3 regions of the Streptomyces sp. NPDC093109 genome follow, and region 3 is predicted to be linked to each of the others. Evidence: riboswitches for the same ligand, from Rfam matches in the RefSeq annotation. Region 3 holds a riboswitch; each other region holds the start of a gene.
What was found. A riboswitch is a leader RNA that binds a small molecule or an ion and turns the genes downstream of it on or off. The one in region 3 is predicted to bind thiamine pyrophosphate.

Region 1 (10,185 bases), on a different contig from region 3:
AGGCTCCGCGCCTCCGCCAGCGGCCTGCCCGCCAGCTCCGGCACCCGCACGGTCTTCGGCCCCCGCGAGACGACCAGCGTCACCGGCCCGCTGCCCCGCACCCGCGCGCGCGGCTCCGGCTCCGTGGCCATCACCGTGCCCCGCTCGAACGCGTCGCTGAAGCCGTCCGTGACCTTCGCGTCGAGACCCTCGTCCGCGAGCCGCCGGCGCGCGTCGGCCTCGCTCTTCCCGAGCACCGACGGCACACGCGTGAACTGGCCCGAGTTGATGTACCAGACCCCCGTACCGAGCCCGAGCGCCAGCAGCACACCGAGCACCACCGCGACGATCCCGCGCCGCGGCATCCACGGCATCCGCGGCCCGGCGCCGCCCCGCCGGCCAGGACCGTCCTGCGACGGCGGCCCGGTCTCCAGCCTGCTCGTCCGGTTCACCGGCCGGTCCTCGACGGGCAGGACCCGCGGTATCACCGTCGTACGGCTCTCGGTCCCCGCGCCCCTGCCCTCGCCGGGCCCGGGCTCCGGCTTCGCCTTCGGCGGTACGGCGTCCAGCTGAGCGTCCGTCAGCGCGGCCCGCGCGGCCCGCGCCCGCGCCAGCAGCGCCACCGCGTCCTCCGGCCGCCCTTCCGGGTTCCGCGCCGTCGCCACCGCGACCAGCGCGTCCAGCTCCGCGGCGAGCCCCGGCACGGCCTTCGACGGCGCCGGAACGTCCTCGTTCAGATGCAGATACAGCACCTGCGCCGGGGTGTCCCCGGTGTGCGGCTTGGCCCCCGTCAGCATCTCGTGCAGCACGACCCCGCACGCGTACACGTCGACCCGGGTGTCCGACGTCCCCTGCTCGATCTGCTCCGGCGCGAGGTACGACACCGTCCCCAGCACCGACCCGGTGGTGTTCGTCACATCGCCCACCGCCCGCACCAGCCCGAAGTCGGCGACCTTGACCCGGCCGTCGTCTCCGATCAGCACGTTCTCCGGCTTCATGTCCCGGTGCACGAACCCCGCCCGGTGCGCGGCGCCCAGCGCGGCCAGCACCGGCTCCAGAATGTCCAGCGCCGCACGCGGCTGAAGTGCGCCCCGCTCCCGCAGTACGTCGCGCAGCGTGCACCCCGCGACGTACTCCATCGCCAGATACACGTACGCGCCCTCGGCGCCCTGGTCGAACACCCCGACGATATTCGGATGATCCAGCCGGGCAACGGCCTTGGCCTCCCGGATGAACCGCTCGACGAACGTCGCGTCCGTCGCGAGCGCGGGGTGCATCACCTTGAGCGCGAGGACCCGGTCGAGCCGGGTGTCGACGGCCCGGTAGACCGTGGCCATGCCACCGACGGCGATGCGCGCGTCGACGCGATAGCGGCCGTCGAGCATGTGCCCGACGATGGGGTCCTGAAGGGTCGTATCCACGTCCGTGAGTCTACGGTTCCGCCTCCCGGCGGGGGGCCGTGGACTGTAGCGGTACGGGTACGGTCGTTGCGTCTGTGCCGGGGGCCGGCCCAAGACGTACCCGTACCGCTACAGTCCACGGCCCCTAGCCGGGAGGCGAAAACGCGAGGCCGGTCGTTGGCGAGGACGCCGTCGCGAAGTGGCGGCGGGGGATTCGGCCCGCGCGGTGGGCGAGGCGGCCCGCCTCGACCGCGTGGCGCATCGCCGAGGCCATCAGGACCGGTTCGCGCGCCCGCGTGACCGCCGAGGCCAGCATGACCGCCGCGCAGCCGAGTTCCATCGCGAGCGCCGCGTCCGACGCGGTGCCCGCGCCCGCGTCGAGGATGACCGGCACGCGCGCGTGGGCGGCGATCAGCTCGAAGTTGTGCGGGTTGCGGATGCCGAGGCCGGAGCCGATCGGGGAGCCGAGCGGCATGATCGCGGCGCAGCCGGCGTCCTCCAGTTTGCGGGCGAGGACCGGGTCGTCGTTGGTGTACGGGAGGACGGTGAAGCCGTCGTCGACGAGGGTCTCGGCGGCGTCGAGGAGTTCGATCGGGTCGGGCAGCAGCGTGCGCTCGTCGGCGATGATCTCCAGCTTCACCCAGTTGGTGCCGAGGGCCTCGCGGGCCAGCCGGGCGGTGAGGACGGCTTCGCCGGCGGTGAAGCAGCCGGCGGTGTTGGGGAGTACGCGGATGCCCAGGGTGCGCAGGAGCGACAGGACGGAGTCCCCGGCGGCCGGGTCCAGGCGGCGCATGGCGACGGTGGTGAGTTCGGTGCCCGAGGCGATGAGGGAACGTTCCAGCACGTCGAGACCGGTCGCGCCGCCGGTGCCCATGATCAGCCGGGATCCGAAGGTGGTGTCGGCGAGGGTGAACGGGTCGTCGGCCACAGCGGTCAGCCTCCTTGGACGGCGGTGAGGATCTCGACCCGGTCGCCGTCGGCGAGCGGGGTGTCGGACCAGCGGGTGCGGGGGACGACCGTCTCGTTGACGGCGGCGGCGACGCCCGAGCGGGCCGGGGTGAGGGTGGCGACGACCGCGTCGAGGGTCGTGGCGGCGGCGAACGCGTGGGGCTCGCCGTTCACGGAGACGGTCATGGGGACGGGCATGGGGACGTTCACGTGAGCTGCTCCTGACGTACGGGCGCGGTGAACGCGCGCGTGGCGAACCGCAGGGGGGCGAACGGCCGGGCGACGGCCGGCAGCGCACCCGTCGCCAGCAGCTCGCCCATCGCGTCGCCGGTGACGGGCGTGAGCAGGACGCCGTTGCGGTAGTGCCCGGTGGCCAGGTGCAGGCCGGGCAGGGCGGTGGGGCCGAGGAGGGGCGCGTTGTCGGGGGTGCCGGGGCGCAGGCCCGCGCGGGTTTCGGTGAGGGGGAGTTCGGTGAGGCCGGGGACGAGTTCGTGGGCGTCGCGCAGGAGTCCGTAGACGCCGCCCGCCGTGACGGTCGTGTCCCAGCCGAGCTCCTCGCTGGTCGCGCCGACGACCAGTTCGCCGTTCTCGCGCGGTACGAGATAGACGTGGCTGCCGCGTACGACGGCCCGCACGGTCCGGGACAGGAACGGCGCGTACGGGCGTGGCACGGTCAGCCGCAGGACCTGGCCCTTGACGGGCCGCACCGGCGGGCGGGCGTTGTCCGGGACGCCCGGGAGCCGGCCGCTGAGGCTGCCGGCCGCCAGGACGACCTGGCCGGCGGCGAGCGCGCGGCCGTCGGCCAGGACGGCGCCGGTGGCCCGCTCCCGGGCGACGGAGAGGCGTTCGGCGCGGGCGCGGTGGAACACCACCCCGGCGCGCTCGCAGGCCGTCAGCAGGGCGGTGGCGAGCCGGCGGGGGTCGATCTGGTGGTCGCCGTCGACCCGCAGGCCGCCGCGGACGCCGGGCGCGAGCATCGGTTCGAGGCGGCGGCACTCGCGCCCGGTGAGCCACTCGGCGGTGAGCCCGGAGCGGAGCTGGAGGGCGTGGAGTTCGCGGAGTTCGGCGCGGTCGTCGGTGTCGAGGGCGACCGCGAGGGTGCCGCAGGCGCGGTAGCCGGTGTCCTGGCCGCTCGCGTCCTCCAGTTCGGCGACGAAGGCGGGATAGCGCTCGGCGGAGGCGAGGTTGAGGCCGAGCAGGGTCTGCTCGCCGTGGTGGAGTTCGGTGACGGCGGCGAGCATGCCGGCCGCGACGCGCGCGGCCCCGCCGCCCGGGTCCGGGTCGGCGACGGCGGTGCGCAGCCCGCGCTGCGCGGCCCGCCAGGCGGTGACGAGGCCGATGATCCCGCCCCCGATGACGAGGACATCGGAACGGGTAGCACCTTGGGGAAACGACTGCATGGGCGTCCAGCCCCTCCCTTCGCCGGCATGACCCGGATCAGGTTCGTACGGTCGGAGGCCGCGTCAGCCTCCCTCTCAGCCCGGTGCGTCCGGACTCCCGCGAGGTAGTGTCGACGGCCAGACTAACGTCCCGCGCGGCGGGCGGTAAGGGAGCATTCACGGTGGCACGCTCGCTCGACGGACTCGTCCTCTCCCCGGTCGCCGACCAGGCTCCGGGCCAGGTCGGGACCCGTACACGCTTCCGGTACCACGAGGAGAACGGCCGGATCTGGGCCGATTACGCGGGCGGCGACGTGGTGTGCGGCCATCTCGTGGGGACACGCGAGGGCGACCGGCTGGACTTCCGTTACGTACAGCTGAAGCGGGACGGCGGGACGTCGTCGGGGCACTGCCTCTCGACCGTCGGCGAGCTGCCCGACGGGCGGGTCAGGCTGGACGAGACCTGGGAGTGGGAGTCGCGGGAGGGCAGCGGCACGAGCGTGGTGGAGGAGCTGCCCGCGGGCGCCCTCCTGGAGGGCTCGGATGTCTGAGCCGGCTCGGCGGGTTGTCGTCGTGGGCGCGGGAATGGCGGGCGTGCAGACGGCCGTCGCGCTGCGGGAGCAGGGGTACGGCGGCGCGGTCACGCTGATCGGGGCCGAACCGCATCCGCCGTACGACCGGCCGCCGCTCTCCAAGGCGCTGCTGCTCGGCAAGGCGGACAGCTCGGCGTTCGACCTCGATTTCGCGGCGCTCGACGTCGAGTTGCGGCTCGGGCTGGACGTGACGGGGCTGCGTGCGGGGGACCGGGAGCTGGACACGGCGGCGGGACCGGTCCCGTACGACGTGCTGGTCGTCGCCACCGGCGCGGAGCCGGTCCTGCTGCCCGGCACCGAGGGGATGCCCGGTGTCCACGCGCTGCGGACGCTGGACGACGCCGAGCGGCTGCGGCCGGTGCTCGCGCGGCGGCAGGCGATCGTGGTGGTGGGCGCGGGCTGGATCGGCGCGGAGTTCACCACGGCGGCCCGCGAGGCCGGCTGCGCGGTGACGGTCGTGGAGGCGGCGGACAGGCCTCTGGCGGGCGCGCTGCCCGCCGAGGTCACAGGACCGATGGCCGGCTGGTACGGGGAGAGCGGCGCCGAACTGCTCACCCACGCGCGCGTGGCCGCCGTCGAGCCGGGCGCGGTGGTGCTGGCGGACGGCCGGTCGCTGCCCGCCGAGGCGGTGGTCGTGGGCGTCGGCGCGCGGCCCGCGACGGCCTGGCTGGCCGGCTCGGGCATCGCGCTCGGCCCGGACGGTTCCGTCACGGCCGACGAGCGGCTGCGCGCCTCGCTGCCGGACGTGTACGCGGTCGGGGACTGCGCCTCCTTCCCGTCCGCGCGCTACGGCGAGCGGCTGCTGGTGCACCACTGGGACAACGCGCTCCAGGGGCCGCGTACGGTCGCCGCGCAGGTGCTGGGCGAGACCGAGCGGGTCTACGACCCGGTGCCGTACTTCTGGTCCGAGCAGTTCGGCCGGTTCGTGCAGTACGCGGGCCATCACGCGGCGGCCGACGCGCTGGTACGGCGCGGTGACCCGGCGGGCGCGGCCTGGTCGGCGGTGTGGCTGCGGGACGGGGTGCTGGTGGCGCTGCTGGCCGTCGGCAGGCCCCGGGACCTCGCGCAGGGCCGCAAGCTGATCGACGCGGGCGCGCGCGTGGATCCCGCTCGGGTGGCGGATCCGTCCGTACCGCTGCGCGGAGCGGTGGTGTGACGGCGGTGACCCCGTGGTGCGCGCTCGTTCAGGGGGCCTTGGCTACCGACTGTCAGTCCGGGATGGCACGCTTGTCCCGTGACCGAGATTGACGCAAAGATCGATGCTCTCGTCCCCGCGTGGCTCCACCTGCCCGATATCGCCGAAATGTTCGATATCGAGGTGACGCGCGTGCGGCAGCTGGTGAAGGAAGGCCAGCTGATCGCCGTGCGCCGGGGGGAGAACCGGGCGCTTCAGGTGCCCGCCGCCTTCATCGACGGCAACAAGGTGGTCAAGGGCCTCACCGGCACCCTGACGCTCCTGAGGGACGACGGCTTCACCGACGAAGAGATGATCGAGTGGCTCTTCACTCCCGACCCCAGCCTGCCCGGCACCCCCGCGCAGGCGCTCAGTGAGAACCGCGGCACGGAGGTGAAGCGCCGGGCCCAGGCGCTCGCCGTCTAGCGTTTTCGTGGTGCGCGGCGGCGCTGTCCCCCGTAGGGGATGACGCCGTCGCGCACCGAGCCGAACCGAACGGGGGGACTTCCCATGCCCACGGCCGATCCGTCGACGCTGGCCGATGCCCGGCTCTACCTCTGCACGGACGCCCGTACGCGCCAGGGGGACCTGCCCGCGTTCCTCGACGCCGTCCTCGCGGCCGGGGTGGACATCGTGCAGCTGCGCCAGAAGGGCCTGGAGGCCGCCGAGGAGCTGGACCACCTCCGGGTCTTCGCCGACGCCTGCCGCCGCCACGGCCGGCTGCTCGCCGTGAACGACCGGGCCGATGTCGCGCACGCCATCGGCTCCGACGTACTGCACCTGGGCCAGGGCGACCTGCCCGTGCCGGCGGCCCGCGCGATCCTGCGCCCGCGGACGCTGGTCGGCCGCTCCACCCACGCCGAGGCCGAGGTGGACGCCGCCGTCGCCGAGCCCGGCGTGGACTACTTCTGTACGGGCCCCTGCTGGCCCACCCCGACCAAGCCGGGCCGCCACGCGCCCGGGCTCGGGCTCGTCCGGTACGCGGCGGCGCTGGCCCCCGCGCGCCCGTGGTTCGCGATCGGCGGGATCGACGCGGGCAACCTCGACGAGGTGCTCGACGCGGGCGCCCGCCGGATCGTCGTCGTACGGGCGATCACCGAGGCGGACGACCCGGGCGCGGCGACCGCCGCCCTGGCGAAGCGGGTGCGCGAACGCGCGGAGTGACGCCCTCGTATCGGAATGTGGACGGCGAAGCCGGCCAGTTAACCGGCAATACCGGCGAATGTTCCCTGACCGGTTGGGTTGAGCCGCGCCCCTCGCTAACCTGCCCGTATGGCCCACGGCACCGCTTCGACCAGATCCGATCACGCACCTACCGTGCGTGACCTGCTCGCATCCGGACAAACGTCCTTCTCGTTCGAGTTCTGGGCTCCCAAAACCGAGAAGGGGGAGCGCAATCTCTGGAACGCGCTGCGCCGGGTCGAAGCCGTGGCCCCGAGCTTTGTCTCGGTGACCTACGGCGCGGGCGGCTCCACCCGCGAGGGCACGGTCAGGGCCACCGAGCGCATCGCCGCCGACACCACCCTCACCCCGGTCGCCCATCTGACGGCGGTCGGCCAGTCCGTCGCCGAGCTGCGCAACATGGTCGGCCAGTATGCCGACGCCGGGATCCGCAACATCCTGGCCGTGCGCGGCGATCCGCCCGGCGACCCCATGGGTGAGTGGACCAAGCACCCGCAGGGTGTGCGCTACGCCGCCGAACTGGTCAGGCTCATCAAGGAGTCCGGCGACTTCTGCGTCGGTGTGGCCGCCTTCCCGGAGATGCATCCGCGCTCGCCGGACTGGGACACGGACATCCGGCACTTCGTCGACAAGTGCCGGGCCGGCGCCGACTACGCCATCACCCAGATGTTCTTCGACCCCGAGGGTTATCTGAGGCTTCGCGACCGCGTCGCCGCCGCCGGTTGCGCGACACCGATCATTCCCGAGATCATGCCCGTCACGAGCGTCAAAATGCTGGAACGGCTGCCGCAGCTCTCCACCGCTGTCTTCCCGGCCCGGCTGAAGGAGCGGATCCTCGCGGTCAGGGAGGATCCGGCCGCTGTACGCTCCATTGGCATCGAGTTCGCAACGGAGTTCTGCGCCGAGCTGCTCTCCGAGGGTGTCCCCGGCTTGCACTTCATCACGCTCAACAACTCCACTGCGACGCTCGAAATCTACGAGAATCTCGGACTGCACGTGCAGTCGTGACCGGCCGTACCCGCCCCCGCTCCGGGGCGGCGGCCGCAGGAGAGGGGCGGGCATGGGCTGGACGGTCCTCTACATCGCATTCGGCATCGTGGCCCTGTGGCTGCTGGGCGAGGTACTGCTTCAGTACAAGGCGCGGCTGCGCTGGCGGTTGCTCGCCTTCGCCGGGTTCATGGTGGTGGTGCTCGGCGTCCTGATTCCGAACGTCTTCGTCATCGGGCTCGGCGCGACCGGCTTCGCGGTCGGTCAGACGTATGTGACGCTCTCCTTCCGCAGCGGCTTCGCCACCGGCTGGGCGATCAGCGGCAGGCCGAGCGTCAGCCGCCGCCGCAAGGCCGCCGACCGTGAACCGGCCCTCGAAGTCTCGGACTTGGAGTACGCGGCGCCGGTCGCACCGGCGGCCGATCCCGCGTTCGTGTACGAGACGGAGCCGCTGCCCGACGAGACCGCGCAGTACGGCGGGTACGGCGACGGGTCCCGGTCGGCGCAGGACGCGAACGGCCAGGACGCGGACGGGCAGCGGGTGAACGACTGGGCGGCCGACTTCGACGCCTACCGGACCGGCCTGCCCGACCAGCCGGGACAGCAGCCGGACCAGGCCGACCAGGACGTCTTCGCGGTCCGCGCGCAGGACGCGTCCCCGCCCTCGGACGCGTACAACAGCGGCTACGGCTACCAGGGCCAGGACGTCTACGCGCAGCAGTACGACTATGGGACGGGCAACGGGACGGGGACCGGGACCGGCGGCGATATCGGGGCGAGCGGGCAGCAGTACGCGGCGTACTCCGACCCGTACGTAGGCCCGTCCCCCGCCGCCCCGGCCGGCGGCGCCGGGGCGTACGGCTCGTACGACGGCTTCGGCGGCGACCAGCAGCAGTACGCCGACCCCTACGGCGGCCAGCAGTACGCCGGCGACACACCCCCCGGCGGCGTCTGGATGCCGCAGCAGCGCGAGCGCGACGGGGAGGAGCCGTTCCCGCCGATGCCGGGGGAGCCGCCGTACCAGCAGGGGTACGACCAGGGCTCGGGCTCCCAGCCGCACTACAACGACCAGCAGTACCGCTACTGACGGACCGTCGGCTCACTGCTCACTGCTCACTGCTCACTGTGAGCCGCGGAAGCCGGCCCCCTCCACGATCAGCCCGGCCACCAGCGCGCCCGACATCCCGGCATGGGCGAGCCCGCCGCCGGGATGCGCCCAGCCGCCCGCCCGGTACAGCCCGGCCAGCCGGGTGGCGTTCGCCGGATACAGCAGCCGGCCGCCCGCGCCGGCCAGTGCGGGCGGCGGCACCGCACCGCCGGGCGCGCCGGTCTCGGCCGCCGTGTCGGCGGGGGTACGGATCTCGCGCCAGAGCAGCCGTTCCGCCAGCCCGGGCACGACAGCGCCGGCCGCCGCCACCAGCACATCGGCGTACCGCTCGCGCAGCTCGCCGGCCGACCAGTCGACCGACCGGCCCTGCGGGCCGTGCGGCGCGACCGTCGCGGTGAGCGTGACCGCCTCGTGGCCGTCGTCGGGGCGGGTCGCCGGATCGTCGGGGCGCACCACCGTGACCGTGGGCCGCGCGGCCGTCCGCCCGGCGAAGAGGTCGGCGGCCTCGGCGCCGCCGTCGGGGGAGTGCAGCACCGTACGGTGCGCCGCGTCCGCGTCGCGGGCGCCGCGCAGCGCCAGCAGCACCGTGAACCGGCCGGGCACCGCGCTCCCGTCCGCCGCCCGCGGCAGGACGTCGCCCTCCGCGTCCAGCTCCGCCGAGACCAGCCCGCCGGGCGCGACGCCCGCCACGACCCGGTCGGCGGGCACGACCGTGCCGTCCGCCAGCTCGATCCCGGCGGCGGCGCCGTCCTTCTCCACGATCCGGACCACCTCGGCGCCGAAGTGGAACTCCACGCGCCGCGCCAGGCACCGTTCGTACACCGCGCGCGCCAACTCCCGCATCCCGCCGCGCACATACCAGCTGCCGAAGGTCTGCTCCAGATACGGGAGCAGCGCGGCGCTCGCGGGGGCGGTACGCGGGTCGAGGCCGTACGACAGGGCGCAGCCGTCCAGCAGGGCGGCCAGCCGGGGATCGGCCAGCTCCCAGGCGCCGATCTCCGCGAGCGTGGTGGCCTGCCGGGCGCCGCGCAGCAGCCGGCGCTGCCGGAGCGCCGGGTACGGATCGCGGCCGAGCACCTGCCAGTCGGGCCACAGCGGCTCTTCGAGCAGCGGCCTGCGGGACCGGTCCCAGGCATCGCGTCCCCGGCCGAGGAACTCGCCCCAGCGGACGCCCGCGCCCGCGCCGAGCGCCGCGTCCAGGGCGGCGACGACGCCCGCGCGGGAGCTGTTCGGCAGCCGTACGTCCGTACCGTCGGCGAAGACATGCCGGCTCGCCGGGTCCACCTGGTCGAGCCGCACGCTCTGCTCCAGCGACTCCTTGCCGGTCTTGACGAAGAGATCGCGCTGGACGGCGGGCAGCCGCAGCAGCCCGGGGCCGGTGTCGAAGACGAAACCGTCGCGTTCGAAGCGCCCCACCGCCCCGCCGTAGGTCGCC
Region 2 (10,185 bases), on a different contig from region 3:
TCTCCCCTCCTGAGGGCTGATGCCGCCGGGCTCTTCCCCTGAGTGATCCGCCCTCCGACCCTCAGTCGGTCCTCAGGGTCGGATCAGGGAAGAGCGGGGGATCGCCGGGCCCCCGTCGGCGGTCCGCGCGTTCTAGCATCGAAGGCGTAAGGAGATACCTGTGGCACTCGGTGAAGCGAGGTAGGAGCGATGGCGGTTCAGGAGATATTCACGGGGATGCCGTGGTGGGTGAAGTGGATCGCGGTGCCCGTGATCGCCATCGTCGTCTTCGGCGGGCTGATCGCCAGCGTGCTCGCGTTCGTGATCGGGCTGCTGTTCAAGGTGCTGGTCTTCGTGGCGCTGGTCGGCGGGCTGATCTATGTCGTACGGAAGTTCATGTCGTCATCCTCGTCCTCGCGCGGCGACTGGTAGGGGCGACTGGGGTAGGGGCGACTGGTAGGGCTGTCGTCCCGTATGACGGTTAGCCCGCGCGAGGGAAAGGTGAACGGGAAACCATCCCGGGCCCCTACCTGCCCCTAGAGTGGCAAACCGCTGCCGCACCCTGGGAAAACACCCTCAGCGATCGCCATGACCATGGGTTTGTGCGATCTGTCCGGGCGGGGTCTCACGGAATCTCGGGTCCGCTTCCGGTTCTCCGGATGCCGGGCCCCGGTCTCCTCAGGGGTGCGGCGGGCGCGCGGGGGCGGCCCCCGCGGGCGGGCATATGCCCGTCGGCATGCCTGGGGGTGACCTTTGGCCACAGCTACATCCACCGCAGTCCCCACCCTGATCGGTTCGGTACGGCGGGCGCTGAGACTGCTGGAAGCGGTGGGCTCCCATCAGGACGGGGCCACGGCCAAACAGCTGGCGCGTGAGGCCGGACTGTCGCTGCCCACCGCCTACCACCTGTTGCGGACGCTGGCCTACGAGGGCTATCTCCGCCGCGAGCGGGGGGTCTTCGTCCTGAGCGACGCCGTGGAACGGCTGGCGTGCGGCGAAGCGCTCGGCAGCCGTCGCAACGGGATCGCCGATTCTCTCGGCCACTGGCGCGATGCCGTCGGAGCCCCCGTGTACTTCGCGGTCTACCACGAGGGCGAGATCTGTCTGGTCGCCGTCGCCGACAGCCCCGCGGCGCCCGCGGTCGACGACGGGGCCGACTTCCGCGAGACGGCGCACGCCCACGCGATCGGGCACTGTCTGCTGAGCCAGCTCGGTCCCGCGGCCCGGCGCGATCATCTCGACCGCCATCCGGTCCGCCCGCGCACCCCCTACTCCCTGCCGGACCGGGGCGCGCTGCTGGCACGTCTGGGCTCGCTGGGAAGGATGGAGCCGGTCGTCGAGCGGCAGGAGTACGCGCTCGGCACCGTCAGCGCCGCCGTGCCCGTAACCGCCGGATCCACCGCTGCCGCATTGGCCATTTCTCTACCACTCGACCAGGAGGCGCGGCTGCTGCCGGCCGTCGAATGGTTACGGAGAGAGATCGGCACGCTGCTGACCTCGCTGGCCTTCTCTATCAGTATCTGAAAAATTACTCCTTGTGATCTGCTAGCGCTTACAGCACGATGGCGTCAAGAGGGTCCATGGGGATCATTCCCAGCCACGATTCATCTACTCCGGAGAAAACGATGCGCGAGTCGGTCCAGGCCGAGGTCCTGATGAGCTTCCTCGTCTCCGAGGAGCTCTCGTTCCGTATCCCGGTGGAACTTCACTACGAGGTGAGGGATCCCTACGCGGTACGGATGACCTTTCATCTGCCCGGCGACGCCCCTGTCACCTGGACGTTCGGTCGCGAACTGCTGCTCGACGGCATCAACACCCCCAGCGGGGACGGCGATGTGCACATCTCGCCGACCACGCCCGACGATCTCTCCGATGTCCATATGAGGCTCCAGGTGGGCGACGACCACGCGCTCTTCCGGGTCAGCGCCGCCCCGCTGGTGGCCTTCCTCGACCGTACGGACCGGCTGGTCCCGCTCGGCCAGGAGTGCGCCCTCAGTGACTTCGAGGGCAATCTGGAACAGGCGCTCGGCCGCATCCTCGCCGAGGAGAACGCCGGCTGACCGGGCCGGACGCCGGCCGGGCAGAGCCGTCCGGGTGATTGAGGACGGAACTACTTCTTGCGGCGACGGCCTCTGCCGCCGCCGAGACCGCGCGCCGAGGGGCCCGGCAGCGGCGTGGAGAGCGTCTCCTCGGGTCCCACGGCCGTGGCACCCGACCGGTCGTCCCACTCGCCGGTTCCGGTGCCCGCCGTGCCTGCCTGAGCCGCTCCCGGCGCCCCCGGTGCTCCCGGCGTGCCGGTGGCTCCCGGGCCGGGCGCTCCCGGCGCGGGAGCCGGCCGGGGCGGGTTCCCCGGGGCCGGCCGGTCGGCGGAGACCACGAGCGCTGCCAGCGCCGTCGTCACCGGCACCGAGGCGACCAGCCCGATCGAGCCCACCAGCGTCCGTACGATCTCCTCCGCGACCAGCTCGCTGTTGGCGACCGAGCCCACGCTCGACTGCGCGATCGAGAAGAGCAGCAGCAGCGGCAGCGCGGCACCCGCGTAGGCGAGCACCAGCGTGTTGACCACCGACGCGATGTGGTCGCGGCCGATCCTGATGCCCGCCCGGTACAGGTCGCGCGGTCCCATCGTCGGATCCGCCTGGCGCAGCTCCCAGACCGCCGAGGTCTGGGTCACCGTCACATCGTCGAGGACCCCGAGCGAACCGATGATGACGCCCGCCAGCAGCAGACCGCTCATATCGATCTCCGGGTAGAGACCGTGGATCAGGCCCGTGTTGTCGTCGGTGTTGCCGGTCAGGCTCGCCCAGCCGATGAAGAGCGATCCCAGCAGCCCGATCAGCAGAAGCGAGATCAGTGTGCCGAGGACCGCGACCGACGTACGGGCCGTCAGACCGTGGCACGCGTACAGCGCGATCAGCATGATCGCGCTGGCCCCCACCACCGCCACGATCAGCGGGTTCGACCCCTGAAGGATCGCCGGCAGGATGAACAGCGTGAGAATGGCGAAGGAGATGGCGAGCGCGACCAGCGCCATCACCCCGCGCATCCGCCCCACCGCGACCACCACGAGCGCGAAGATCGCGGCCAGCAGCGTCATGGGAAACCGGCGGTCCACATCGGTCACCGAGTACTGGAGATCACGCGGCGCGTCGGGCGCGTACGCCACCACGACGCCCTGTTTCACGTGAAACTGCCGAGGCGCGTCCGGCTGGACGACCTCGATGAACGTATGGCCCTTCTCCTTGCCGCTCTCCAGCTCGACCGTGGCCTTCTTGCACTTCCCGGTCTCCTCCTGCACCGCCTCCCGCCCCTGCGGTGTGGAGGTGTCGCCCGTCGACGGGATCTGTGAGGCGTTCACGTCCTTGCAGTCGACGCTTTCGAGCTGGACCACCCGCCCCTGCACGGTCTGCCGGTCGAAGCCGACACCGGTGCGCTCGTGCGCCGGGGCACCGCCCGGCCAGAGCACCGCGAGCCCGACGACGACCGCGGTCGCGAACGGGATCAGAACCGCCGCGATGACCTTGCGGAGATGCTGCGAGACCGGTGCGGCGGGCCCATGGCTGTGGGAGTGGCCATGTGCGTGGCCGTGCGGATCGTGAGTCTGCTGGGGTGAGGTCACCGCCAGATCATCGCAAGAAGGAGAGGGCGCTCTGTTCAGCACGCCGGAAATGGCGTTAGCGTGGGGCACACCTTTGCACACGCGGGAGCTCGGAGCACCGGGCTGAGAGGGCGCTGACGTGGTCACCCGGGGACTGTTCCCCGCGTACCTGAGCTGCGCCGACCGCTGAACCTGTTACCGGGTAATGCCGGCGTAGGGAGTAGGTCTCATGACCGTTCAGGACGCACGCACGCCTGCCTCCGATTCGGGGAATCCGAGCGAGGCCGGGAAGTCCATCGGCTGGCACAAGGGATATGTCGAGGGCTCACGCCCCGATCTCCGGGTGCCGGTCCGTCAGGTGCACCTCACCAACGGCGAGGACGTGACGCTGTACGACACGTCGGGCCCGTACACCGACCCCACCGTCGAGACCGATGTCCGTCGCGGTCTCGCGCCCGTCCGGGCCAACTGGATCATCGCGCGCGGCGACACCGAGGAGTACGAGGGGCGGCCGGTCCGCCCCGAGGACGACGGCCTCAAGCACACCTCACCGCGCGGCGGGACCCTCCTGAGCGGAAGCGGGAGTGGGAGCGGTACGGCCGATCTGCGCGGCCTCGACGCGGTCTTCCCCGGCCGTCCGCGCCGCCCGCGCCGGAGCCGGGACGGCCGGTCGGTCAGCCAGCTCTCCTACGCCCGCCGCGGGGAGATCACACCGGAGATGGAGTACGTCGCGATCCGCGAGAACGTCTCCCCCGAGACCGTCCGCGAGGAGATCGCGGCGGGCCGCGCCGTACTGCCGGCCAACGTCAACCACCCGGAGATCGAGCCGATGATCATCGGCAAGCGGTTCCTGGTGAAGGTCAACGCCAACATCGGCAACTCCGCGGTCACTTCCTCCATCGAGGAGGAGGTGGACAAGATGGTCTGGGCGACCCGCTGGGGCGCGGACACCGTCATGGACCTCTCCACCGGCCGCAACATCCACACCACCCGCGAGTGGGTGCTGCGCAACTCCCCCGTCCCCATCGGCACCGTCCCGCTCTACCAGGCGCTCGAAAAGGTCGACGGCAAGGCCGAGGAGCTGACCTGGGACATCTACCGGGACACGGTCGTCGAACAGGCCGAGCAGGGCGTCGACTACATGACAGTGCACGCCGGTGTGCTGCTGCGGTACGTGCCGCTGACGGCCCGTCGCAAGACCGGCATCGTCTCGCGCGGCGGCTCGATCATGGCCGCGTGGTGCCTCGCGCACCACAAGGAGTCGTTCCTGTACGAGAACTTCGAGGAGCTGTGCGAGATCCTCGCGGCGTACGACGTGACGTACTCGCTGGGCGACGGACTGCGGCCGGGGTCCATCGCGGACGCCAACGACGAGGCGCAGTTCGCCGAGTTGCGCACGCTGGGCGAGCTGAACTCGACCGCCAAGCGGCTGGGTGTCCAGACGATGATCGAGGGGCCAGGACATGTCCCCATGCACAAGATCAAGGAGAACATCGACCTCCAGCAGGAGATCTGCGAGGAGGCGCCGTTCTACACGCTCGGCCCGCTGACCACGGATGTGGCCCCGGCGTACGACCACATCACCTCCGGCATCGGCGCGGCGATGATCGCCTGGTGGGGCACCGCGATGCTCTGCTACGTCACCCCGAAGGAGCACCTCGGCCTGCCGGACCGCGACGACGTCAAGACGGGCGTCATCACGTACAGGATCGCGGCGCACGCGGCGGATCTCGCCAAGGGGCATCCGGGGGCGCAGGAGTGGGACGACGCGCTGTCGGACGCCCGGTTCGAGTTCCGCTGGGAGGACCAGTTCAATCTCGCTCTGGACCCGGACACGGCACGGGAGTTCCACGACGAGACACTGCCGGCACAGCCGGCGAAGACGGCGCACTTCTGCTCGATGTGCGGCCCGAAGTTCTGCTCGATGAAGATCTCGCAGGACATCAGGCGCCGGCACGGCGCGGAGATCGGCGCGGAGACCGGGGCCGGCGGCGGGGGCGACACCGGGGCCGAGACGATGGCCGAGACCGAAGCGGGCATCGAGGCGGGGATGGCGGAGAAGTCCAGGGAGTTCGCCGCGGCGGGCAACCGCGTCTATCTGCCGCTGGCCGACTGACCGGCCGTCGGATGCCGTGACGGCCAGGCCGCGGCCGGAGTCCGGGGGCGCTCCGGGCTCTGGTCGGCGCTGGTCGGGTTGGGACGGATCCGGTGCGTACGGCGGGCACCGGTCGGAGGGGATTACTCCGGCTGGTGCTCCGGGCCGCCGAAGTCGGGGCTGGTGAAGTCGGGGCTGCTGAAGGTCGGGCGCCGGCCGGCGGTGGAACCCTCGTCCGGGCTGCTGAAGTCGGGACGGCTGTAGCCGATCTTGGGCAGTCCTCTGGTCGTACGAGGCGGCCCCGGCGAGGTCGGGTCGGCGCTCGGGTCGGCCAGCGCGGACCGCAGGAACGGCAGGATGCCGCGCTCCCGTACGGCGTGGCGCCAGGCGTCCCGGGCGCGGGCCACCTCGTCCGGCAGCTCCTTGCTCGGTGCCTCCTCCGCCGGGAGCTGCGTCGAGCTGTTGCGCAGCGCCGTGACCACGAGGCCGATCGCGGCGGCGAGGATGCCGAGCCCGGTGACGGCCGCGAAGAACCAGCCGACGGCGATCATGCTGCCTGCGAAGGCGGGTGGCGGGTCGAGTGCTTCGAGGAGGTAGCCGACGAGCAGGAAGATGGCGGCGGCGGTGCCTCCCAGGAGCGGGAGGAGCACCGTGACGACAGCGGTGAATCCGGCGCCGGAGCGCGGCGTGCTGTCCTCCTCGGCGTCCAGGACGGCTTCCTGGACCGAGACGGCGAGGGCCGGCGCGCGGGCGTCCTCGCGGATCTTCGCGTAGTGCTGGTACTCCGGGGCCGCGGCGGAGGTGATCAGCACGGTGGAGTTCAGGGCCATGGTGCGCAGTTGTGCGGTATTGAGCCGGCGGCCGATCTCGGCGAGATCGGGGCGTTCCTGTGCATTGCTCAGTACATCGTCGAGGATCCGCTCGAAATCCGCGCGATCCTCGCTCTGCAGGTGTGGAGCGCTATTCATGTGTGTGCATCCCCCGATGCTCTGTGGGGCCGTCGTCCGTGCGGGCACGGACAATCGGCGGAAACGGAGGAGAGCCTGCTACGGATAAGGCGATGGTAGAGCTGTTTTGGCGGGACGGGACAGAGGGTTTCCGGAAATCGCCGTTGGCGCTTTTCCCGGGCCGGTCGCTCAGCCGGCCAGCGGAAGCTGTACCACCAGCAGTTTTCCTGCCATGGTGACGCCGCCGTCCATGGCGATGGCGAGGCCATCGGCATATACGTGTGGCCCTTCCACCAGGGGCCCGGAGTCCTCTTCGCCGTCCGCCGTCTCCTCGGTGCCGACTTCCCCGAGGAGATAGGGAATGGGGCTGTGGCCGTGGACGACGCGCTGCCCGCCGTACTGGGAGAGCAGTTCGCGAACGGCCTCGGGGCCGCCTTCGTCACGGAACGCGAAGCGCTTGGTGAGCTTGCGGAACAAATCCCAGCATTCGTCGGCGTCATTGCGGGTCAGGATCTGATGGACCGTGTCGTTGACGTCGTCGATCGTGGATCCGTAGTCCAGATAGGCGGTCGTGTCGGAGTGCATCAGCAGATGCCCGTCCTGCTCGACGACCGCGTCGAGCCGTGACATCCACTGCAGATGGACGTCCTGGAGCCGCTCCATGTCCGTGCGCTGGCCGCCGTTGAGCAGCCAGGCCGCCTGGAAGGTGGCGGTGCCCGCGCCGGAGTTGACGGGGGTGTCGCCGAAGCGCTTCGCGCCGATGAGCAGCAGCTCGTGATTGCCCATCAGGGCCTTGCAGTAGCCGCCGGAGGCCGCGGCCTCGGCGGAGAGCCGCATCACCAGATCGATGACGCCGATGCCGTCGGGGCCGCGGTCGGTGAAGTCGCCGAGGAACCAGAGACGGGCGTTGCCCGCCGCCCAGCGGCCCTCGGCGTCGATGAGGCCCTGCTCGGCCAGTGCGGCGATCAGCTCGTCGAGGTAGCCGTGGACGTCACCGACGGCGTAGAGCGGGCCGAGACCGTCGGCGGCGGGCGTCTCGACGGGGTCGACGCGCACCAGGACGGTGTCCCCCCGGTTGATCACCGGGAGGTCGCGCACGGTGGGTGTGTACTCCGCGGGCAGCTCGTCGGCCGGGACGGCGTTGCCGGGGTGACCGGACGGCGGACCGTCCGGCGCCGCGGCGAGTGGTCCGTCCGGTCCGGGCTGGTGCGGCTGTTCGTGCTGGTCCGGCTCTCCGGACTGCACGGGCACCTGCGCGTACGGCGGTACGCGGAAGTCGCGCAACGTCGCCGTCCGCACCACGGGTCCCTGGCCGGCCCCCTGTGTCATCGACCCCTCCACCACCGTCGCGCCGCCGTACACCTCTCGGGCCTGCCCGGCCGGGATGGGGATCTGCCCATCGACCATAGGGGAAAGTCCGTGGTGTCGTCCGCCCATCATAGGAACGCCGCTGGTCCTGTGGGACGCACCAGGGGTGGTGAATCCCGGCGGACCTCCGGTTCGGCGGCGTTTTTCGCGCCGATCGCCCGAAATGCGAAAGGTCTGATCCTCCAGCCGATTCCCGAGAGTCTACGGCCGGCCGGCGCGCCACCTCGCGGGAGCCGGGCACGGTCAGTCGCCCGCGGGGGAGCGGGGCGGGCTGACCGTGGTGCGCGGCGGGCGCCGCTGCGACGACGTCCGGATGATCAGTTCGGTCGGTATGACCTGCTCCACCGGCCGGTCGTTGTCGATCCCCTCGATGGCGTCGATGAGGAGCTGGACGACGGCGGTGCCGATGCGGCGCGGTTTGAGCGAGAGCGTGGTGATGGGCGGTTCGGTCGCTGCGTACACCGTGGATTCGCTGCAGCAGACGATCAGCAGGTCCTCGGGGACGCGCAGACCGTACCGCCGGGCGGCGGCGAGCAGATCGGTGCCGTTGGGGTCGAAGAGCCCGTAGACGGCGTCGGGGCGGTCGGGGCGGGCCAGGAGCCGGTCGGCCGCCACGGCCCCGGCACAGGGGTCGTGGGCGGGGTACGACTCGTACACCGGGTCCTGGCCGACCCGCTCGCACCAGCGCAGATAGGCGGTGGTCGAGAGCCGGGTGTAGGTGTCGGTGGTGGTGCCGGTGAGGAGGCCGATCCGGCGGGCGCCGGCGTCGGCGAGATGGTCGAGCAGGTCGAGGACGGCCGCCTCGTGGTCGTTGTCGACCCAGGCGGTGACGGGAAGGGTGCCCGCGGGCCGGCCGTCGGAGACGACGGGAAGGCCCTGGCGGACGAGTTCCGCCACAACGGGATCGTGGTCGGAGGGGTCGATGACGACGGTGCCGTCCAGGGCGACGTTCGCCCAGACATCGTGTCGGGAGGTGGCGGGGAGGATGACGAGGGCGTAGCCGCGGGCGAGCGCGGCCGAGGTCGCGGCCCGGGCCATCTCTGCGAAGTAGGCGAACTCGGTAAAGGTGAAAGGTTCATCCCCGTACGTGGTCACGGTCAGGCCGATGAGGCCCGACTTGCCCGTACGGAGGGTTCTGGCCGCGGCGGACGGCCGGTAGCCGAGGCGCTCGGCGACCTCCCGGACATGGCGTCTCGTGGCGTCGGGTAAGCGGCCCTTGCCGTTGAGCGCGTCCGAGACAGTCGTGATGGAGACACCGGCTGCGGCGGCCACGTCCCTGATGCCCGCCCGGCTTTGCCGGTTTCCCCGGCGGGTTGTGTCCGTCCGGCTCACCTGGTGTTTCCCTGCTGCTGTCATGGCGAGCCGATAGTAGGGCTCGGGCGGGCGGTGGGGCCGGTCGCATATGCACCCGGCAGCAGGCACGTTTCTGCATGGTCGAAAAAGCTTAACTGCCAATGAAGACAAGGTAGTTGATGTATCTTTCCATGGTCTCCTGTGCGAGGAGCGGTCTGGACCTGTTGAAGGGGCCATGTTTCGAAGAGGTCTCAACTCACCACTACGGGGGATGCGCGCCACGGCGCGAGCCACGGGCGCGCGCCAGGACGGCGAACGCGCCCCTCGGTCGGCGCCCCCGTTCGCGGGCACCGGGAACCTCATAAGCTGAGCGGTGGGGACGGTGCAGGAAGCCGACAACAGCTTCTAAGGACCCGGAGCGGCCCGTACACCGGCCCGCGTACCCCTGTACGGACCCGTGAACGGCCGAGGAGGACCTGCGGTGAGCGAGACCAGCCCCAAGCTGCGCGCCGAGCTGGACGGCATTCCCACGTACAAGCCGGGCAGGCCGGCGGCGTCCGACGGGCCCGTCGCGTACAAGCTGTCCTCCAACGAGAACCCGTATCCGCCGCTGCCCGGTGTGATGGACCGGGCGATAGCGGCCGCCGGTGACTTCAACCGCTACCCCGACATGGCCTGCACCGGTCTGCTGAACGAACTGGCCGACCGCTTCGGCGTGCCCGTCTCCCACCTGGCGACCGGGACCGGCTCGGTGGGCGTCGCCCAGCAGCTGATTCAGGCCACGGCGGGTCCGGGCGACGAGGTCGTCTACGCCTGGCGCTCCTTCGAGGCGTACCCGATCATCACCCGGATCTCCGGGGCCACCCCGGTCGAGGTGCCGCTGACCGGGGAGGACGTGCACGACC
Region 3 (10,185 bases):
CGGGGCGGCCGATGTCGCGGTGGCGCAGCGCCACCGTGTAACCGTCCTGCCGTAGCCGTGCAGCGAGCGCGGCGGCGAAGGTGGGGGCGCGGTGACGGCCGCCGGCGCATCCGTCGGCGACGACGACCGTTTCGGCACTGGGGCCGGAGGCGAACGCGGCCACCGCGCGGGCGGTCGCCTCGATCAGGTCCGTGATCCCCGGCGTGCCGAGCACCGCCGTACGCACCGGCTCATCGGCGGCGGTCATGTAGCGAAGCTCCGGGCTGACGTGCGGGTCCCGGAAGTGCGCCCGCAGATCGATGGTCAGATGCGCCGGCGGCGGCCCGTCGTGCAGGTAGCCGAACGACACGATTTCGACGTTGACGGGCTTCACGCGATACCTCCAGGCTGTGCGGTGTGACCAGCGGCGTTACCGGCCGCGTTCTGATACGCGGCCTGGTAGTGCGGCAGACTTCCCTGCGACGGATGCCCCGGCGTCGACGCGATCTCCTCACACCGCCGGGCCAGACCATCGGCCCGGTGCTGCTCCTCGGCGGCGAACGCCTCGGACGGCCCCTGCTCCTGCCGGCGGCCCCTCACCGGGTCCCCTTCGCCTGAGCGTCATTCCGGCTGGCCTGGTTCCGTTCGGCATTCCTGCGAGCCAACTCGGCCCGCTCCGCATCTGTCAGACTGACGAACACAGGGACCTCCATGGGGTGCCTGTACTGCGCCGCCCGAAGCTCCATCTTCGGGCGGCGCGCCTTTTGGTACCGGTGGATTCCGGCTCCCTGCCACCCCGCCCGTACAGCACCGCGTGAGGCGGACTGGACGGGCGGGGGAGGCAACCGGCCCCGCGATAGCCACGGGGAAACACGGTCCGATCAGGCGGCCGTACTGCTCGGCCGACGACGCTGAGGGCGTGGTCACCCGCGCCGGTCCAGCGCGGACAACGCCCTACGTAGTCGCTTGTTCATGAGGCACTCCTTTGCTGCGGTAGCTGAGGGGTGCGGTTGCTCGGTTCTCGTGTTCGCTCGGCGCTGCTCGGTCCGGGGAGATCCGAAGTCCCGGACGTCTGAGGGGGCAGCTTCAAGGTGTGCCGTAGCGGTTCTTTCGAGTCGGTGGCGTGTCCCCCATCTGGGGTGTCGGGCCCCGGTGTGACGGGGGCCCCTTCTCGGCCGACTGGTCTCCACTCGCCCCGGCCGGAGTTGTCACGGCCGTCGTACTGCGGTGGATCACGCTGTTGAGTTGTTGTGCAGCTCGAAGCAGCCCAAAGAAGGGCCTCTCCGGTCGTGCGTCTCGCTCCGGACTTCCGTCCGATGCGATACCTGTATTACAGGTGCTGCATGGTGGTCTCGTCAAGTCACGCAGCGAACTTCTTGGGCTTCGCGCCGGGACTTCCTGGCGCACAATCAGAATCGCCCCAGGTGAGGGGCGTTGTTTACCCCGTACGTGGACAGCTCGAAGTCATCTGGCTACCTTCAAGAGGTCCCCAGACGTCCCATCGGAGGTGGAGATGTCCAACGAGCGCTTACGGTCGGCCCTTCTCGCGCAGGGCATGACCGTGCAGGATCTGGCGGAAGCGATCGACGTCAACCCCAAGACGGTTGAGCGCTGGATCACGCAAGGGAAGGTGCCGTACCGGCGGCATCAGTACGCCACCGCGTCCCTGCTCAAGGTCGACGTGACAACTCTGTGGAACGACGACCGTGCGGTCGACAGTGCGTCAGACCTCAGCAAGGCGGAGATCGTCACGGTCTACCCGCACCGCCACATGGTGCCGGCGGGACTGTGGCGAGAGATCTACTCGCGCGCGGAAACACACCTTGATGTGCTCGTTTACTCCGGTCTGTGGCTGTCGGAGGATCCGTTGTTTCACGCGCTGCTCAAGGAGAAGGTGCAGGGCTCGACTCAGGTCCGGATCCTGCTTGGCGAGCCCGGTTGCGCGGCGGTTGCGCAGCGAGGCATAGATGAGGGCCACCGCATCATGGACGGCAAGATTCGCAACGCCCTGGTGAACTACCGGCCGCTCTTCGCCAGCCACCCCGACATCGGGTTCCGGCTCCATGACGCGACGCTCTACAACTCGCTCTTCCGCTCTGACGACGAGATGCTCGTCAACACCCACGTCTACGGCATCGGCGCGTTCATGGCGCCCGTGCTCCACCTGCGACGACTTCCCGGCGGCGGCCTCTTCGACACGTACGCGAATAGCATCGAACAGACCTGGGGAAGCGCACGCCCGATCACTGACCACGACATCACGGGAGCATGAGCATGGGCCGTATCGACTACCTTCACGATCCTGCCGCGCCGCCGGCCAACTCCGTCGTCCCGTCCGTCGTGGCGTTCGTCCAGAACGATGCGGGCGAAGTGCTCGTGATCCGGCGCTCCGACAACGGCCGTTGGGCCCTTCCGGGCGGTGGCCACGACGCGGGGGAGTCCATCAGCGACACCGTGGTGCGCGAGGTGTGGGAAGAGACCGGGATCAAGGCCGAAGTGATCGACATGTCCGGGATCTACACCGACCCCGGGCACGTCATGCAGTACGACGACGGAGAGGTGCGCCAGCAGTTCAGCATCTGCTTCCGGGCCCGGCCGGTCGGCGGTGAGATCCGTACGAGTGACGAGACGACCGACGTCAGGTGGGTCGCGCCGGCGGACCTGGCGGAGTTCGACATCCACCCCACCATGCGCCTGAGGATCGACCACGCGAGGGACCGGACCCGGACGGTGCCCTACATCGGCTAACGGGCCGTACTGGCGAGCCGTACGAGCACCCGGGACGTGCACGCGAGGATCTCGGGCTCCGCGCGCCGGATGAACGTGCCGATGAGGCTGTCAGCCCCGTACCGCCCGGCGATCTCGTTCACCCGGTCCACGGGGTTGGTGGGGGTGCCGTCCGGGGTGGTGTTCATGTCGCAGTAGCAGAGCGCATCGTTCAGATGCGCGCTCTCGCGCGGGAACTCGCGCTCCAGCTCATCCCGCAGCCCGCGCGCTTCCGCCTCCATCCATGAGCAAGAGTGATGCGCCACCAGGCGGACGACCCGTTCGTCCGCGCGGGCCACCTCCCGGAGGTAGCGCGCACCGTCGAGCGGGTGGAACCCGGTCTTGGCGACGTCGGGCGAGTAACCGATGTCGTGCAGCACAGCCGCCGCCTCCATGAGGTCGGCGTCCGTGCCGAGGGCCGGGGCGATCGACCGCGCGCGCTCAGCCACCCCCAGCGAATGGGCCCACCGGCGCGGCAGCGCCTCGGCAAGGAGGGACTCTGCGAGCGGGTAGGCCCATGTGGTCAGTTCGTTCGTGCTCAAGGTTCGGGACGCTCCTCTTGGTCGGGCACAGCCCGTACGGTTCGCGGCTTCCCCTGCCGGGACTCCGACAGCAGACCCGCGGCTTCCAACTTGTTCAGTACCTTCGCCACCGTGGGGCGCGCCGCCCCGAAGCGCTCACTGAGCGCGGACGCGCTCGGGAACGGCTCGCCCACCTTCAGTTCGTCGGTCACGAAGACCTCAGCGATCCGATCGGCCAACGGCCGGCGGTCGGCACCGCCGGAGCTCCTGAGCACGCGCCAGCGCCCCCCCGGCACCGGTTCCGCGACTCCGGCGTCCCTGAGTACACGGAAAGCCCTTAGAGCCACCCCGCGGGAGATCCCGTGATCGCGCATGAGGTCCGCGACGGAAGGCAGCTCAGTCATCTCGGGGTCTTTCTCGACCTGACCCCTCACCGCATCAGCGACTTTCAGATAGGTCCCCCGGGGGCTGATCTGCTGTGTCACTCCCACTCCCTCACCCTTGCGCATTTGCGAATGCGTGAGACAAGCGTCGCACGTTCACGCTCCTGCCAATGGGCATCGCACGGAGTGCCCGGAAGCGTCGTCGTTCGGGATGGCTTGCTCAGCACGCATCCGACGCTCTCGCCCGGCCTGACCAGCCTCTGAGGGGCGGCGGCGCCTAACGGTGGGCCACTCCTCGGGCCGTCTGTGGGCCGTACGAGGGTGGCCAACGACCACCGGCGACGACCAATGACGACCACCCGGAACCCACGGTCGGGCTGGTCACAGTGGCCCGTCTGCGACACTGGACGGACCATGCCTGTACCTGGAGAACTCACTTTCGTCGCGCCCCGCGGAGCCAAGAGGCCCCCGCGGCATCTCGCCGACCTCACCCCCGACGAGCGCCGCGAGGCCGTCACCGCGATCGGCGAGAAGGCGTTCCGCGCCAAACAGCTGTCGCAGCACTACTTCGCGCGGTACGCCCACGACCCCGAGCAGTGGACCGATATCCCGGCCGCCGCGCGGCAGCGGCTCGCGGCGGAGCTGCTGCCGGACCTGATGTCGGTGGTGCGGCACATCTCCTGCGACGACGACACCACCCGCAAGACGCTCTGGCGGCTGCACGACGGCACCCTGGTCGAGTCCGTGCTGATGCGCTACCCGGACCGGGTCACGATGTGCATCTCGTCCCAGGCCGGCTGCGGGATGAACTGCCCGTTCTGCGCCACCGGACAGGCCGGTCTCGACCGGAACCTCTCCACGGCCGAGATCGTGCACCAGATCGTCGACGGGATGCGGGCCCTGCGCGACGGTGAGGTCCCCGGTGGGGCCGCGCGGCTCTCCAACATCGTCTTCATGGGCATGGGCGAGCCGCTCGCCAACTACAAGCGCGTCGTCGGGGCGATCCGCCGGCTGACCGACCCCGAGCCCGACGGGCTCGGTATCTCGCAGCGCGGGATCACCGTCTCGACGGTCGGTCTGGTGCCGGCGATGCTGCGCTTCGCCGACGAGGGCTTCAAGTGCCGCCTCGCCGTCTCCCTGCACGCGCCGGACGACGAGCTGCGCGACACCCTGGTGCCGGTCAACACGCGCTGGAACGTCGCGGAGGTGCTGGACGCCGCCTGGGAGTACGCGGAGAAGTCCGGCCGCCGTATCTCCATCGAGTACGCCCTGATCCGGGACATCAACGACCAGGCGTGGCGCGGCGACCGGCTGGGCCGGCTGCTCAAGGGCAAGCGGGTGCACGTCAACCTGATCCCGCTCAACCCGACGCCCGGATCCAAGTGGACGGCCTCGCGCCCGGAGGACGAGAAGAAGTTCGTCGAGGCGATCGCCGCCCACGGCGTGCCGGTGACCGTACGGGACACCCGGGGCCAGGAGATCGACGGGGCGTGCGGACAGCTGGCCGCCTCGGAGCGGTAGCACGGGCAGCGGGTAATCGGCCAGGAGGTAATCTTGGCCCGAAACGCATTGCATATTTTCCGACAGGGGAGCGCCACAGCGCTGAGAGTGCGGCACGTATCCGTGGAAGCGGACGGCGGTCGCAGACCCTCTGAACCTTGCCCAGGTCATTCTGGGTAGGAAGTTCGGAACCACTCAAGCTGTTGCGCCCTGCCCCGGTTCCGGTCCCGCCGGATGCCGGGGCAGGGCCGCGTCTTCTCCTGGACATCCCAGGAGGAAAACCAGTGAGCACCACCCGGAACAGCCCGACAAGACTGGCCGCCGTCGCGCTCGCGGCCGCGCTCGGCGTCTCGGCGCTCGCCGCCTGCGGCGGGTCCGACAGCGCCGGCGGAAGCGGTGACGGTGGCGGTGGCGGCGGTAAGGCGTCGAAGACCGTCACCCTCGTCAGCCATGATTCGTTCAACGCCTCCCCCGCCGTGCTGAAGGCCTTCACCGCGGAGACCGGCTACACGGTCAAGGTCCTCAAGAGCGGCGACGCGGGCGAGGCACTCAACAAGGAGATCCTCACCAAGGGCTCCCCGCAGGGCGATGTCTTCTTCGGCGTCGACAACACCCTACTCTCGCGCGCCCTCGACAACGGGATCTTCACCCCGTACGAGGCGAAGGGCCTCGGTTCGGTCGAGGCGGCCACCCAGCTGGACGCGGACCAGCACCGGGTCACGCCCGTCGACACCGGCGACATCTGCGTCAACTACGACAAGAAGTACTTCGCCGACCGGAAGCTCGCGCCGCCCGCGTCCTTCGACGACCTGGTCAAGCCCGCGTACAAGAACCTGCTCGTCACCGAGAACGCCGCGACCTCCTCACCCGGCCTCGGCTTCCTCCTCGGCACGGCAGCGCGCTACGGCGACGACGGCTGGCAGGACTACTGGAAGAAGCTGAAGGCCAACGGCGTCCAGGTCGTCGACGGCTGGGAGCAGGCGTACAACGAGAACTTCTCCGGCTCGGCCGGCGGAAAGAAGGCCAAGGGCGACCGCCCGCTCGTCGTCTCGTACGCCTCCAGCCCGCCCGTCGAGGTGCTGTACGCCGATCCGCGGCCGAAGACCGCCCCCACCGGGGTCGCCACCGGCACCTGCTTCCGGCAGACCGAGTTCGCCGGTCTGCTCAAGGGCGCGAAGAACGAGGCCGGGGGCAAGGCCCTGCTGGACTTCCTGATCAGCGAGAAGTTCCAGGCGGACATGCCGCTGAACATGTTTGTGAACCCGGTGGTCAAGGGAGTCGCGCTGCCCGCCCTGTTCACGGAGTTCGGCGCGACCGTCGCCCGGCCGGAGACCCTCGCCCCGGCGAAGATCGCCGCCAACCGTGACCAGTGGGTCCAGTCGTGGTCCTCGCTCGTCGTGAAGTAACGCGGGCGTCCGGGGCGGAGCGGGCCGTCCGGGTCCGGCGGGCCGCGCGCGCCCACGCGCCGCGGCTCGCCCTCATGGCCGTGCCCCTCGCCTTCTTCGCCGTCTTCTTCGCCTACCCCGTCGCCGCGATCGTCGGCCGCGGCCTGAAGACCGGCGACGGCTGGCAGTTCGGCCGGATCGCCGGTGTGCTCGGCCGTCAGGACATCCTCGGTGTCCTGTGGTTCACCACCTGGCAGGCGCTCGCCTCCACGGCGCTCACCCTGCTGATCGCCCTGCCCGGCGCCTATGTGTTCGCGCGCCTGGACTTCCCCGGCAAGGCGGTGCTGCGCGCGGTGGTCACCGTGCCGTTCGTGCTGCCGACCGTCGTCGTCGGTACGGCCTTCCTCGCGCTGCTCGGGCGCGGGGGACTGCTGGACGAGCTGTGGGGGATACGCCTCGACACCACCGTCTGGGCCATCCTCCTCGCCCATGTCTTCTTCAACTACGCGGTGGTCGTACGGACCGTGGGCGGTCTGTGGTCGCAGCTCGACCCGCGCCAGGAGGAGGCCGCGCGCGTCCTCGGCGCGGGCCGGTTCGCGGCGTGGCGCCGGGTGACGCTGCCCGCGCTCGCGCCGGCCGTCGCCGCCGCCGCGCTGATGGTCTTCCTCTTCACCTTCACCTCCTTCGGCGTCGTGCAGATCCTCGGCGGACCCGCCTACTCCACCCTGGAGGTGGAGATCTACCGGCAGACCGCGCAACTGCTCGACCTGCCCACCGCCGCCGTGCTGACGCTCCTTCAGTTCGCCGCCGTCGGCGCGATCCTGGCCGTGCACGCCCGGACCGTACGGCGCCGGGAGACCGCTCTGCGGCTGGTCGACCCCGCGCGGACCGCGAGCCGGCCGCGCGGGCGGGGCCAGTGGGTGATCCTCGGCGGCGTGCTCGGGTCCGTGACGCTGCTGATCCTGCTGCCGCTCGGCGTGCTGGTCGAGCGCTCCCTCGACGCACCCGGCGGATACGGCCTCGGCTTCTACCGGGCGCTCGGGTCGGTGGAGGCGAGCGGCGGCACCTTTCTCGTACCGCCGCTCGAAGCGGTCGGCAACTCGCTGACGTACGCGCTGGTCGCGACCGTGATCGCGCTGGTGGTGGGGGGTCTGGCAGCCGCCGCGCTGACCCGAGGGGCGGGGCCGCTGGTGCGGGGCTTCGACGCGCTGCTGATGCTGCCGCTCGGCGTCTCCGCCGTCACCGTCGGCTTCGGCTTCCTGATCACCCTCGACAAGCCGCCGCTGGATCTGCGGGCCTCCTGGATCCTCGTCCCGCTCGCCCAGGCGCTGGTCGGCGTCCCCTTCGTCGTACGGACCATGCTGCCCGTACTGCGGGCGGTGGACGCGCGGCTGCGCGAGGCGGCGGCGGTGCTCGGCGCGTCCCCGGCGCGCGCGTGGCGGGAGGTCGACCTGCCGCTGGTACGGCGGGCGCTGCTGGTCGCGGCGGGCTTCGCGTTCGCCGTCTCGCTGGGTGAGTTCGGCGCGACGGTCTTCATCGCCCGCCCCGACCGCCCGACGCTGCCGGTGGCCGTGGCCCGGCTGCTGGGACGGCCCGGCGAGCTGAACTACGGGCAGGCGATGGCCCTGTCCACGGTCCTGATGGTGGTGTGCGCTCTCTCGCTGCTGGCGCTGGAACGTATCCGTACCGACCGCTCCGGAGAATTCTGATGGCCCTGCTGACCCTGTCGGACGTGACCGTACGGTTCGGATCCGGCCCGGGAGCGCGCTCGGCGCTCGACGCGGTGGAGCTGAGCGTCGCCGAGCACGAGATCGTCTGTGTGCTCGGCCCGAGCGGCAGCGGCAAGTCGACGCTCCTGCGGGTGGTCGCCGGGCTCCAGCGCCCGGACGGCGGGCGGGTGCTGCTCGACGGCGCGGACCAGGCGGAGGTGCCGGTCCACCGGCGCGGGGTGGGGCTGATGTTCCAGGACCACCAGCTCTTCCCGCAGCGGGACGTGGCCGGCAATGTCGCCTTCGGGCTGCGGATGCGCGGCGCGCCGCGCGGCGAACAGGCCGCCCGGGTCGCCGAACTGCTCGATCTCGTCGGGCTGCCCGGCGCGGGCCCGCGTGCCGTCGACGCGCTGTCCGGCGGCGAACAGCAGCGGGTCGCCCTGGCGCGGGCACTCGCGCCGCGCCCCCGGCTGCTGATGCTGGACGAACCGCTCGGCCAGCTCGACCGCGGGCTGCGGGAGCGGCTGGTGGTGGAGTTGCGCGGGCTGTTCGGGCGGCTCGGTACGACCGTGCTCGCCGTCACCCACGACCAGGGCGAGGCGTTCGCGCTCGCCGACCGGGTCGTGGTGATGCGCGACGGTCGTATCGCCCAGACCGGCACCCCACTGGAGGTCTGGCAGCGGCCCGCCTCCGCCTTCGTGGCCCGCTTCCTCGGCTTCGACAATGTTGTGACGGCGACGGTGAAGGGCGCGTCCGCCGATACGGTCTGGGGCCCGGTCCCCGTACCGGACGGATCCCCGGAGGGCGAGCGGACCCTGCTGGTACGGCCGGCCGGCGTACGGCTCGGGGACCCCGCCGGGGGGCTGCGCTGCACGGTCGGGGCGCGGGCGTTCCGGGGCGGGCGGGTCACCGTGACGCTGCGTCCGGACACGGGACCTGACGGGGGGACAGCCGGGGAGCGGCCGGACATCGAGGCCGAATGCGGTCTGCGCGAGGTGCCGGACGAGGGGGCGGCGGTGGGGGTCTCCTTCGCCGCGGAGGACGTGGTGGTGCTGGCGGAGGGCGGGGGCGGGGGCGGGGACCCGGAGGACTGACCCGGGTCTTCAGGTCCGGGCGGGCCGGGTACGTACCCGGCCCGCCCGGACCGCTATCGCGACAGCGGGACCGCCGCCAGGGAGGCCACCGCCCAGGTCAGCGGGGCGAAGACCGCCAGGACCGCCGTCGCCCGCACCGCGGCGGCCGTACGGACGAGGGTGACCGGGGCGCCGACCAGACGCAGCGAGTGGGTGATGGCGGTGCGGGTCTGGCGCGCCTCCAGCGTGGCGGTCAGGACCGTGGCGGCCGTACAGCCGATCACCAGGGCGGCGCCCAGGGCGGTGAGCGGGCCGAAGGGGCGTTCGTCGCCAGGGCCGTAGAGGGAGTTCGCGGCGAGGACCCCGGAGAGCACCGCGCACAGCACTCCGAGCGGCCGGCCGATACGGCGAGCCTCGGCCATCAGTGTGCGGCCGGCCAGCAGCCGGAGCGCGCCGGGGCGCAGGATCTGGAGCAGCCAGCCGCACAGATACGTGATGCCGGGGCCGGCCAGTGCGAGGCCGATCGCCGTCAGTGTCCAGCCGAGCAGCACCTCGGCCGGACTGCCGTCGAAGTGGCCGGGCAGCGGGAGTACGGAGCCGCCGCCGTCCCGGCTCGCGTACGTCTCCACGGCGAGCCCCGCCGCGGTGAGCGCGACGCCCCAGGGCAGTCCGGACGGCGCGGGGGCCGGGGCCGGGGGGTGTACGGGCGGGAGCCGCGTCGCCCCGTCGGCGGCCGGGGCGACGTCCGTCTCCGGGCCCGTGTCCGCGTCCGTTTCCGCGTCGGCCTCAGCAGCGGGGGCGGCGGTGGCGGACGCGGTGCGCCGGGACGTTCCGGCGACCGCGTGTCCCCGGCGGCGCAGCGCCAGCGC

Region 1: another riboswitch for thiamine pyrophosphate. It lies ahead of thiO (glycine oxidase ThiO); the one in region 3 lies ahead of AB0389_RS15150 (thiamine ABC transporter substrate-binding protein).
Region 2: another riboswitch for thiamine pyrophosphate. It lies ahead of thiC (phosphomethylpyrimidine synthase ThiC); the one in region 3 lies ahead of AB0389_RS15150 (thiamine ABC transporter substrate-binding protein).

The regions. Positions count from the first base shown of each region.
Region 1 covers NZ_JBFBEZ010000016.1:114,898-125,082, forward strand. The annotation lists gene pknB (Stk1 family PASTA domain-containing Ser/Thr kinase) at 1-1,400, opposite strand, end outside; gene AB0389_RS17720 (thiazole synthase) at 1,525-2,307, opposite strand; gene thiS (sulfur carrier protein ThiS) at 2,313-2,513, opposite strand; gene thiO (glycine oxidase ThiO) at 2,534-3,727, opposite strand; TPP riboswitch at 3,725-3,838, opposite strand; gene AB0389_RS17735 (hypothetical protein) at 3,889-4,257, shown strand; gene AB0389_RS17740 (FAD-dependent oxidoreductase) at 4,250-5,455, shown strand; gene AB0389_RS17745 (Rv2175c family DNA-binding protein) at 5,534-5,899, shown strand; gene thiE (thiamine phosphate synthase) at 5,984-6,637, shown strand; gene metF (methylenetetrahydrofolate reductase [NAD(P)H]) at 6,746-7,663, shown strand; gene AB0389_RS17760 (hypothetical protein) at 7,716-8,729, shown strand; gene AB0389_RS17765 (NAD(P)/FAD-dependent oxidoreductase) at 8,763-10,185, opposite strand, start outside.
Region 2 covers NZ_JBFBEZ010000006.1:188,945-199,129, reverse strand. The annotation lists gene AB0389_RS09135 (cupin domain-containing protein) at 1-20, shown strand, start outside; gene AB0389_RS09130 (DUF5326 family protein) at 190-411, shown strand; gene AB0389_RS09125 (helix-turn-helix domain-containing protein) at 733-1,503, shown strand; gene AB0389_RS09120 (SsgA family sporulation/cell division regulator) at 1,605-2,039, shown strand; gene AB0389_RS09115 (YibE/F family protein) at 2,090-3,598, opposite strand; TPP riboswitch at 3,670-3,814, shown strand; gene thiC (phosphomethylpyrimidine synthase ThiC) at 3,807-5,693, shown strand; gene AB0389_RS09105 (hypothetical protein) at 5,816-6,640, opposite strand; gene AB0389_RS09100 (metallophosphoesterase) at 6,809-7,948, opposite strand; gene AB0389_RS09095 (LacI family DNA-binding transcriptional regulator) at 8,231-9,343, opposite strand; gene hisC (histidinol-phosphate transaminase) at 9,762-10,185, shown strand, end outside.
Region 3 covers NZ_JBFBEZ010000013.1:97,704-107,888, reverse strand. The annotation lists gene AB0389_RS15185 (RNase adapter RapZ) at 1-373, opposite strand, end outside; gene AB0389_RS15180 (hypothetical protein) at 370-579, opposite strand; gene AB0389_RS15175 (helix-turn-helix transcriptional regulator) at 1,493-2,251, shown strand; gene AB0389_RS15170 (NUDIX domain-containing protein) at 2,254-2,727, shown strand; gene AB0389_RS15165 (HD domain-containing protein) at 2,724-3,287, opposite strand; gene AB0389_RS15160 (GntR family transcriptional regulator) at 3,284-3,751, opposite strand; gene rlmN (23S rRNA (adenine(2503)-C(2))-methyltransferase RlmN) at 4,064-5,170, shown strand; TPP riboswitch at 5,225-5,350, shown strand; gene AB0389_RS15150 (thiamine ABC transporter substrate-binding protein) at 5,434-6,555, shown strand; gene AB0389_RS15145 (iron ABC transporter permease) at 6,630-8,243, shown strand; gene AB0389_RS15140 (ABC transporter ATP-binding protein) at 8,249-9,337, shown strand; gene AB0389_RS15135 (hypothetical protein) at 9,391-10,185, opposite strand, start outside.